Regions from separate parts of the Streptomyces sp. KLMMK genome, predicted to be linked through region 1. Evidence: riboswitches for the same ligand, from Rfam matches in the RefSeq annotation. Region 1 holds a riboswitch; the other holds the start of a gene.
What was found. Region 1 has a riboswitch for glycine ahead of gcvT (glycine cleavage system aminomethyltransferase GcvT). Riboswitches for the same ligand answer to the same signal wherever they lie in the genome.
Positions count from the first base shown of each region.

Region 1 (3,401 bases):
GGGCCAGCCGGGCGGGGCGGCCGCGGGCGCGCCGCCGCCGGGGGCCGGACTCCAGCCGTACTGCCCGGGGATGCTCATCTCGTCCAACTCGTCCAATGCCGCCCAACCACTCTCGACGAAGCCGCACATGCACCCTAACGGCTGTACCCCCGCCGGCTCCTGCCGGCTGCCGAAATCGCCGGTGATGTCCCAGGTCAGGGCGGGCCGTACGGGAGTCCGCCCCCTCCCGTCGCGGCACTGGCCGTAGCCACCGGGTTGCACAGGGACACCGCAGGTCACACGGTGATCGGGCAGCTGCCCTGCAGCGCCACCGGCTCCGCCGCCCCGCCGGCCGGCCGGCTCCTCGCACCGAAGGGAACCTCCAGCATGCGTGTCAACAAGTTCGCCACCTCGGCGATAGCCGTCGCCGCCTGCGGCTCCGTGGCCCTCGCCGTCGCGGGCCCCTCCCTGGCCGCCGTGAACGCGCCGGACCCCGACATGTCCGTCGTGCTCCCGGCCACCGGACCGAAGTCCGCGGCCGCCGTCCACCAGCAGCTCGACGCGGTGGGACAGCTGGGGGAGGCGCTCACGCTGGTCTCCCGGATCGGCAAGGAGGCGCAGTCCAGGACGCCGGACGCCGGCGCGCTCAAGGAGATGCAGCAGCGGCTGCGGTCGTCGGCGAACCGGCTCGCCGACTCCCTCCGGAAGTCCCCGCCCTCCTCGGGGCGCCCGGCGGTGGCTCCGCCGGACGACGTCCACGACCTGCTGAAGAAGCTGCAGAAGGCGATCGAGAAGCTGATCGGCGCGGCGACGAGGAACGACTCGGAAGGCGTCCAGTCGGCGATCACGGAGGCCCTCGCCGTCGTGAAGGACCTCCTGGCGAAACTCCCCCTGACGGAAGACGGCTCGACCCTGCCGGCGCCCCTGCCGCTGTAGGCGGCGCCGGGCGCGCCTACTCGAAGGTGATCCTCCGCAGCGCGTCCACCGCCCCGCGGTCCAGGAGGACCACCGAGGCGACCCCTGCCGGCAGGCGCCCCGGGCGGTCCGCGACCGGCGGGCCCGGGACCGGCGGCTCCGCCACCGACGCGAGCAGCCGGGCCATCGCCCTCCGGTGCCGGCGGAAGGCGTACGGCGAGACGCCGCGGCCCCGCGCCGCCTGCCCGGCCAGGGCGGTGCCCGGCGGCACGTCGAGGAGGAGCAGGTGGGCCGCGCCGCCCCGGCGCCGTGCGTCACGCGCGATCCAGCGGCGGACCCAGCCGCGCTGCCCGCAGTCGTGCACGACGGCGCTCGCGGTGGAGCGCAGGGCGCGGCGCAGCGCCGCGTAGTGCGCGAGGCGGGCGAAGGGCCGGTAGGCCGCGTACGGCAGCCAGCGGGGTGCGTGCCGCTCCAGACGCTCCCGGGCGTCCTGGGAGTCGACGCACCAGACGATGCCGTCCTGCGCGTCCAGCACGGACACGGCCCGCCGGATGAGCGTGGACTTCCCGCTCCCGGGCAGCCCGGAGACGATCAGCACGTCCCCCGCGGGGAAGCGGAGCTCCCCGCGGCCCGCTCCGGAGCGCAGGTCGAGGACCCCCGCCCGCGGCCGCGCCGCGCCGCTGTCCGCCGCGGCCGCGCCGTGCGCCCGCGCGGGCCCGGCCGTCCCTGCTGTCGGTGCTGTTCCCATCCGTTCCGCCCCTCCCCCGGCCCCGGTCACTGCCCGTCACCGCCCCCTACCCACAGAACGTAAAAGAAAGGTAATCGAATTCGGGGGCCGCCAGGCAGTCCGTAACGCGCCTGTACGTGCAATGATGTGCGCGCCAACTGCGTATCCAACTGCATACCGGCCGCTCGAATCCGCGCGGGAGAGTCCCAGGCTGCACGCTACGCCGTGTGCGCTGGGCGCCGAAGGAGCAAGTTCCTCCCTTGAATCTCTCAGGCCCCGTACCGCGCGGACGAGGCAGATCTGAAAAGCGGGCCGCACCGTGCGCGGCTCCACCCAAGGTGCAAGCCGGACCCCCCGCGTGTCGCGGCGGCTCCCGGTGAACCTCTCAGGTTCCGATGACAGATGGGGAGGACGTCCTCACTGCCATGTCCGGGAGCCCACACCATGACCGACACCTCTCGCCGCACAGCCCTCGACGCCCTGCACCGCGAGCTCGGCGCGACCATGACCGACTTCGCGGGCTGGGACATGCCGCTGCGCTACGGCAGCGAGCGCGACGAGCACGTCGCGGTCCGCACCCGCGCCGGTCTGTTCGACCTCTCGCACATGGGTGAGATCACCGTCACCGGCCCGCAGGCCGCAGCCCTGCTGGACTTCGCCCTCGTGGGCAACATAGGGAGCGTCGCCGTCGGCCGCGCCCGCTACACGATGATCTGCCGCGAGGACGGCGGCATCCTCGACGACCTGATCGTCTACCGCCTCGCCGACGCGGAGTACATGGTCGTCGCCAACGCCTCCAACGCGCAGACCGTGCTGGACGCGCTGACCGAGCGCGCCGCCGGCTTCGACGCGGCCGTCCGCGACGACCGCGACGCCTACGCCCTCCTCGCCGTCCAGGGCCCGGCCTCGCCGGCCATCCTGAAGTCCCTGACGGACGCCGACCTGGACGGCCTGAAGTACTACGCGGGCCTGCCGGGCACCGTCGCGGGCGTCCCGGCCCTGATCGCCCGCACCGGCTACACCGGCGAGGACGGCTTCGAGCTGTTCGTCGCCCCGGACGACGCCGTGAAGCTGTGGCAGGCCCTCACCGAGGCGGGGGCCGGCGCCGGCCTCGTGCCGTGCGGGCTCTCCTGCCGCGACACGCTGCGCCTGGAGGCGGGCATGCCGCTGTACGGGCACGAGCTGACGACCGCGACCACCCCGTTCGACGCGGGCCTGGGCCGGGTCGTGAAGTTCGAGAAGGAGGGCGACTTCGTGGGCCGCGCCGCGCTGCAGGCGGCCGCGGAGCGCGCCGAGGCGCAGCCGCCGCGCAAGCTGGTCGGCCTGATCGCCGAGGGGCGCCGCGTGCCGCGCGCCGGCTTCTCGGTGGTGGCCGGCGGCGAGGTCGTCGGCGAGGTCACCTCCGGCGCCCCCTCCCCCACGCTCGGCAAGCCGATCGCCATCGCCTACGTGGACGCGGCGCACGCCGCCCCCGGCACGCAGGGCGTGGGCGTGGACATCCGCGGCAGCCACGAGGCCTACGAGGTCGTCGCCCTGCCCTTCTACAAGCGGCAGCGTTGATCTTCCCCGTGGCTCGCCCGGGGGCTTCCCTGCCCTCTTTCATCTCCCTCTGTCAAGACCCGTTGCACAAGCACTCACGCGCATCCAGGAGAATCTAGCCATGAGCAACCCCCAGCAGCTGCGCTACAGCAAGGAGCACGAGTGGCTGTCGGCCGTCGAGGACGGCGTGGCCACGGTCGGCATCACCGAGTTCGCCGCCAACTCCCTCGGTGACGTCGTC
Region 1 covers NZ_JBAMDC010000178.1:315-3,715, forward strand. The annotation lists partial or broken gene V7793_RS22705 (SseB family protein) at 1-78, opposite strand, end outside; gene V7793_RS22710 (hypothetical protein) at 367-915, shown strand; gene V7793_RS22715 (AAA family ATPase) at 932-1,642, opposite strand; glycine riboswitch at 1,808-1,915, shown strand; gene gcvT (glycine cleavage system aminomethyltransferase GcvT) at 2,066-3,181, shown strand; gene gcvH (glycine cleavage system protein GcvH) at 3,282-3,401, shown strand, end outside.

Region 2 (3,401 bases), on a different contig from region 1:
CGGGCGGCCTCGACGACCTCGGCGGCCCGGCCCGGGACGCGCGCGGTCAGGGTGTCGAAGTAGGAGCCGTGCACGAGCTCGACGCCCCCGGCGCGCAGGCCCTCGGCGAGGATCGCGGCGTAGCGGTGGGTGCGGCGGCCGATGGCGGCCAGACCCTCGGGGCCGTGGTAGACGGCGTACATGCCGGCCATGACGGCGAGGAGCACCTGGGCAGTGCAGATGTTGCTGGTGGCCTTCTCGCGGCGGATGTGCTGCTCGCGGGTCTGCAGGGCCAGGCGGTAGGCCTTGTTGCCGTCGGCGTCGACGGAGACGCCGACGAGGCGGCCGGGCAGGCTGCGGGCGAACTGCTCGCGCACGGCCATGAACCCGGCGTGCGGGCCGCCGAAGCCCATCGGGACGCCGAAGCGCTGGGTGGTGCCGACCGCGATGTCCGCGCCGAGCTCGCCGGGCGAGGTCAGCAAGGTCAGGGCGAGCAGGTCGGCGGCGACGGTGACGATCGCGCCGAGCTCGTGGGCGCGCCCGATCACCGGGCGGAGGTCGCGCACGGCGCCGGAGGCGCCGGGGTACTGCAGGAGAACGCCGAAGACACCGCGCTCGGCGATCTCGTCCGGGATGCCCGCGCTCAGGTCGGCGACGACGACCTCGACGCCCGTCGGCTCGGCGCGCGTCTCGATCACGGCGATCGTCTGCGGCAGCGTGTCGGCGTCGATGAGGAAGACGCCCTTCTTGACCTTGCCGACGCGACGGGACAGGGCCATGGCCTCGGCGGCCGCGGTGCCCTCATCGAGGAGGGAGGCGCCGGAGGTGGGCAGACCGGTGAGGTCGGCGACGACGGTCTGGAAGTTGAGCAGGGCCTCCAGGCGGCCCTGGGAGATCTCCGGCTGGTACGGCGTGTAGGCCGTGTACCAGGCGGGGTTCTCCATGACGTTGCGCAGGATCACCGGCGGGGTGAACGTGCCGTGGTAGCCGAGGCCGATCATCGGGGCGAGGACCTGGTTGCGGTCGGCGAGCGTCCGCAGTTCGGCGAGGACCTCGGCCTCGCTGCGGGCCTCCGGCAGGGCCAGGGCGCCCACGCTCTTGATCACTTCCGGCACGGCGGCGGCAGTGAGCTCGTCCAGCGACCCGAAGCCGACCTGGGCGAGCATCTTGGCCTGGGCCTCGCCGTCGGGACCTATGTGGCGGCGCTCGAACGGGGTGTCCCGCTCCAGGTCGGAAAGGGCGATGCGGTGGGCAGTCATCTGCGGAGGCCTCCTGGTCGTTGCGACCTGCGAGGGGTACCACGGCGCGGGTACCCGGACGGCCTCCCCCTCTGTCATCTCAACCTGAGAGCTTCACCGGACCGCAACGCACGGCCCGGCTTTCACCGTCGGTGAGGAAGGGCTTCGGCGCTTGACTGACCGGGCCCGCCCTGCTTTCCAGAGTGACCTCGTCCATGCGGTACGGGTGCCTGAGAGATTCCGGGGAGGATTTGCTCCTTCGGCGCCTCCGTCGGCCCCACTGGGGTGGGCTGCCGGAGGACTCTCCCGCACGGATTCTGCGGCCATTCGCCAGCCTACCAGCGCGGCTTTCCCGCCGGATCTCCCGAGTGGCCGCTTCTCGCTTTGTGTTTTTACGTGGGGGGAGATGCCGATACAGGGAGGAACCGTGCAGAGCGACATCGATCCCCGGAGCCTGATCGGACGGAAGGTCTTCGACCGCGACGGGGCGAAGATCGGCACGGTGGACGAGGTCTATCTCGACGACGCCACGGGGGAGCCGCTGTGGGCGGCCGTACGCACCGGCTTCTTCCGGCGGGACGCCTTCATCCCCCTGGCGACCAGCGAGGTCTCCGGAGACAGCCTGCGCACGGCGTACGACCGGGCGCTGATCAAGGAAGCCCCCGACTTCGGCGTGGGCCGTCACCTGTCACCCGAACAGGAACTGCAGCTGTACCACCACTACCGGCTGGACATCCCGGGCCCGGGGCGGGTGGCCGGATCGGATCCGGGACCGGGAACGGGCCGGGGCACGGCATCCGCGCCCGAACGGGGCCCGGGATCCGGCCCCGGGCCGGGATCCGCCGCCCCCCGCGGCGCCGGCCCGTCCGCCGGCGGCTCGGCAAGCTGACCCGCCCCCGGCTCCTGACGTACGAGGGGCAGCGGATCCGCCGGCTCCAGTGCGGGGTCGTCGACCGCGAAGGTCCGTACCCGGCCCGGCTCCGACCAGGGCTGTTCGAAACGGACGGTGACCCGGCCGACGCCGCTCCCCTGCACCCACCCCGCCCCGTACTCGGCGTGCCGCACGTCCAGCCCCGGCAGCCAGCGCCGCGGCTTCACCTCCGCGCCCACCGCCTCCCCCCGCACCCCTCCCGGCCCCTGCGGGGCCTCCGCCGCACCCGTAGCGGCCGCAACGGCCGCCACCGCCGCCGCCTCGCTCGCGGCCTGCGCGAAGAGGTCTTCCTGTGTGTAGTCGGCGAGCCCGCTGACCCCGACGCCCAGCAGCCGGACCCCGGCCGTGGTGTCCACGCCGTCGATCAGCCGGGCCGCCGCCTCCTTGACCACGGCGGGGTCGTCCGTCGGGCCGCGCAGCGTCTCCGAGCGGGTCAGCGTCGAGAAGTCGTAGCTGCGCACCTTGATGACCACGGTCCGGCCGGACCTGCCCGCGGCCCGCAGCCGCTGCACGCACCGCTCGGCGAGCCGGGAGATCTCCGTCTGCACCCGCGACCGGTCGGTCAGGTCCTCCTCGAAGGTGTCCTCCACGGAGACGGATTTGGCGTCCCGGTCGGCGACGACCGGACGGTCGTCGTGCCCCGTGGCCAGGGCGTACAGCCCGGCGCCGTGGGCCTTGCCCAGGAGCCGCACGAGCTCCGCCTCACCTGCCTCGCCCGTCTCGGCGACGGTCGTGATGCCCGCCCGGCGCAGCGTCTCGGCGGTGGCCGGGCCGACGCCCGGAATGACGCGCACGGACATGGGGCCCAGCAGTTCCGGCTCGGTGCCCGGCTCGATGAGCACCAGGCCGTCGGGCTTGGCCTCCTCGGAGGCGATCTTCGCGAGCATCTTGGACCCGGCGAGCCCCACCGAGCCGCTGAGGCCCGTGGCCGCCCGGATGTCCCGCCGCAGGCGCTCCCCCACGGCCCGCACGGCCGCCGGCGTGGGCTCGACGCCGCCGGCCTCCAGGTCCACGAACGCCTCGTCGAGGCTCAGCGGCTCCACCAGCGGCGACAGCTCGCCGAGCAGGCCCATGACCACTTCGCTGATCTCGCGGTAGAGCGAGAACCGCGGGGTGAGGTAGGCGGCGTTGGGGCACAGCCTGCGGGCCTGGGCCGTGGCCATCGCGGAGCGGATGCCGAAGACCCTGGCCTCGTAGGACGCGGTGGCCACCACGCCGCGCGGGCCGATCCCGCCCACCACGACGGGCTTCCC
Region 2 covers NZ_JBAMDC010000150.1:4,058-7,458, reverse strand. The annotation lists gene gcvP (aminomethyl-transferring glycine dehydrogenase) at 1-1,238, opposite strand, end outside; glycine riboswitch at 1,426-1,536, opposite strand; partial or broken gene V7793_RS21010 (PRC-barrel domain-containing protein) at 1,624-1,983, shown strand; gene V7793_RS21005 (DNA polymerase IV) at 1,938-3,401, opposite strand, start outside.
Region 2: another riboswitch for glycine. It lies ahead of gcvP (aminomethyl-transferring glycine dehydrogenase); the one in region 1 lies ahead of gcvT (glycine cleavage system aminomethyltransferase GcvT).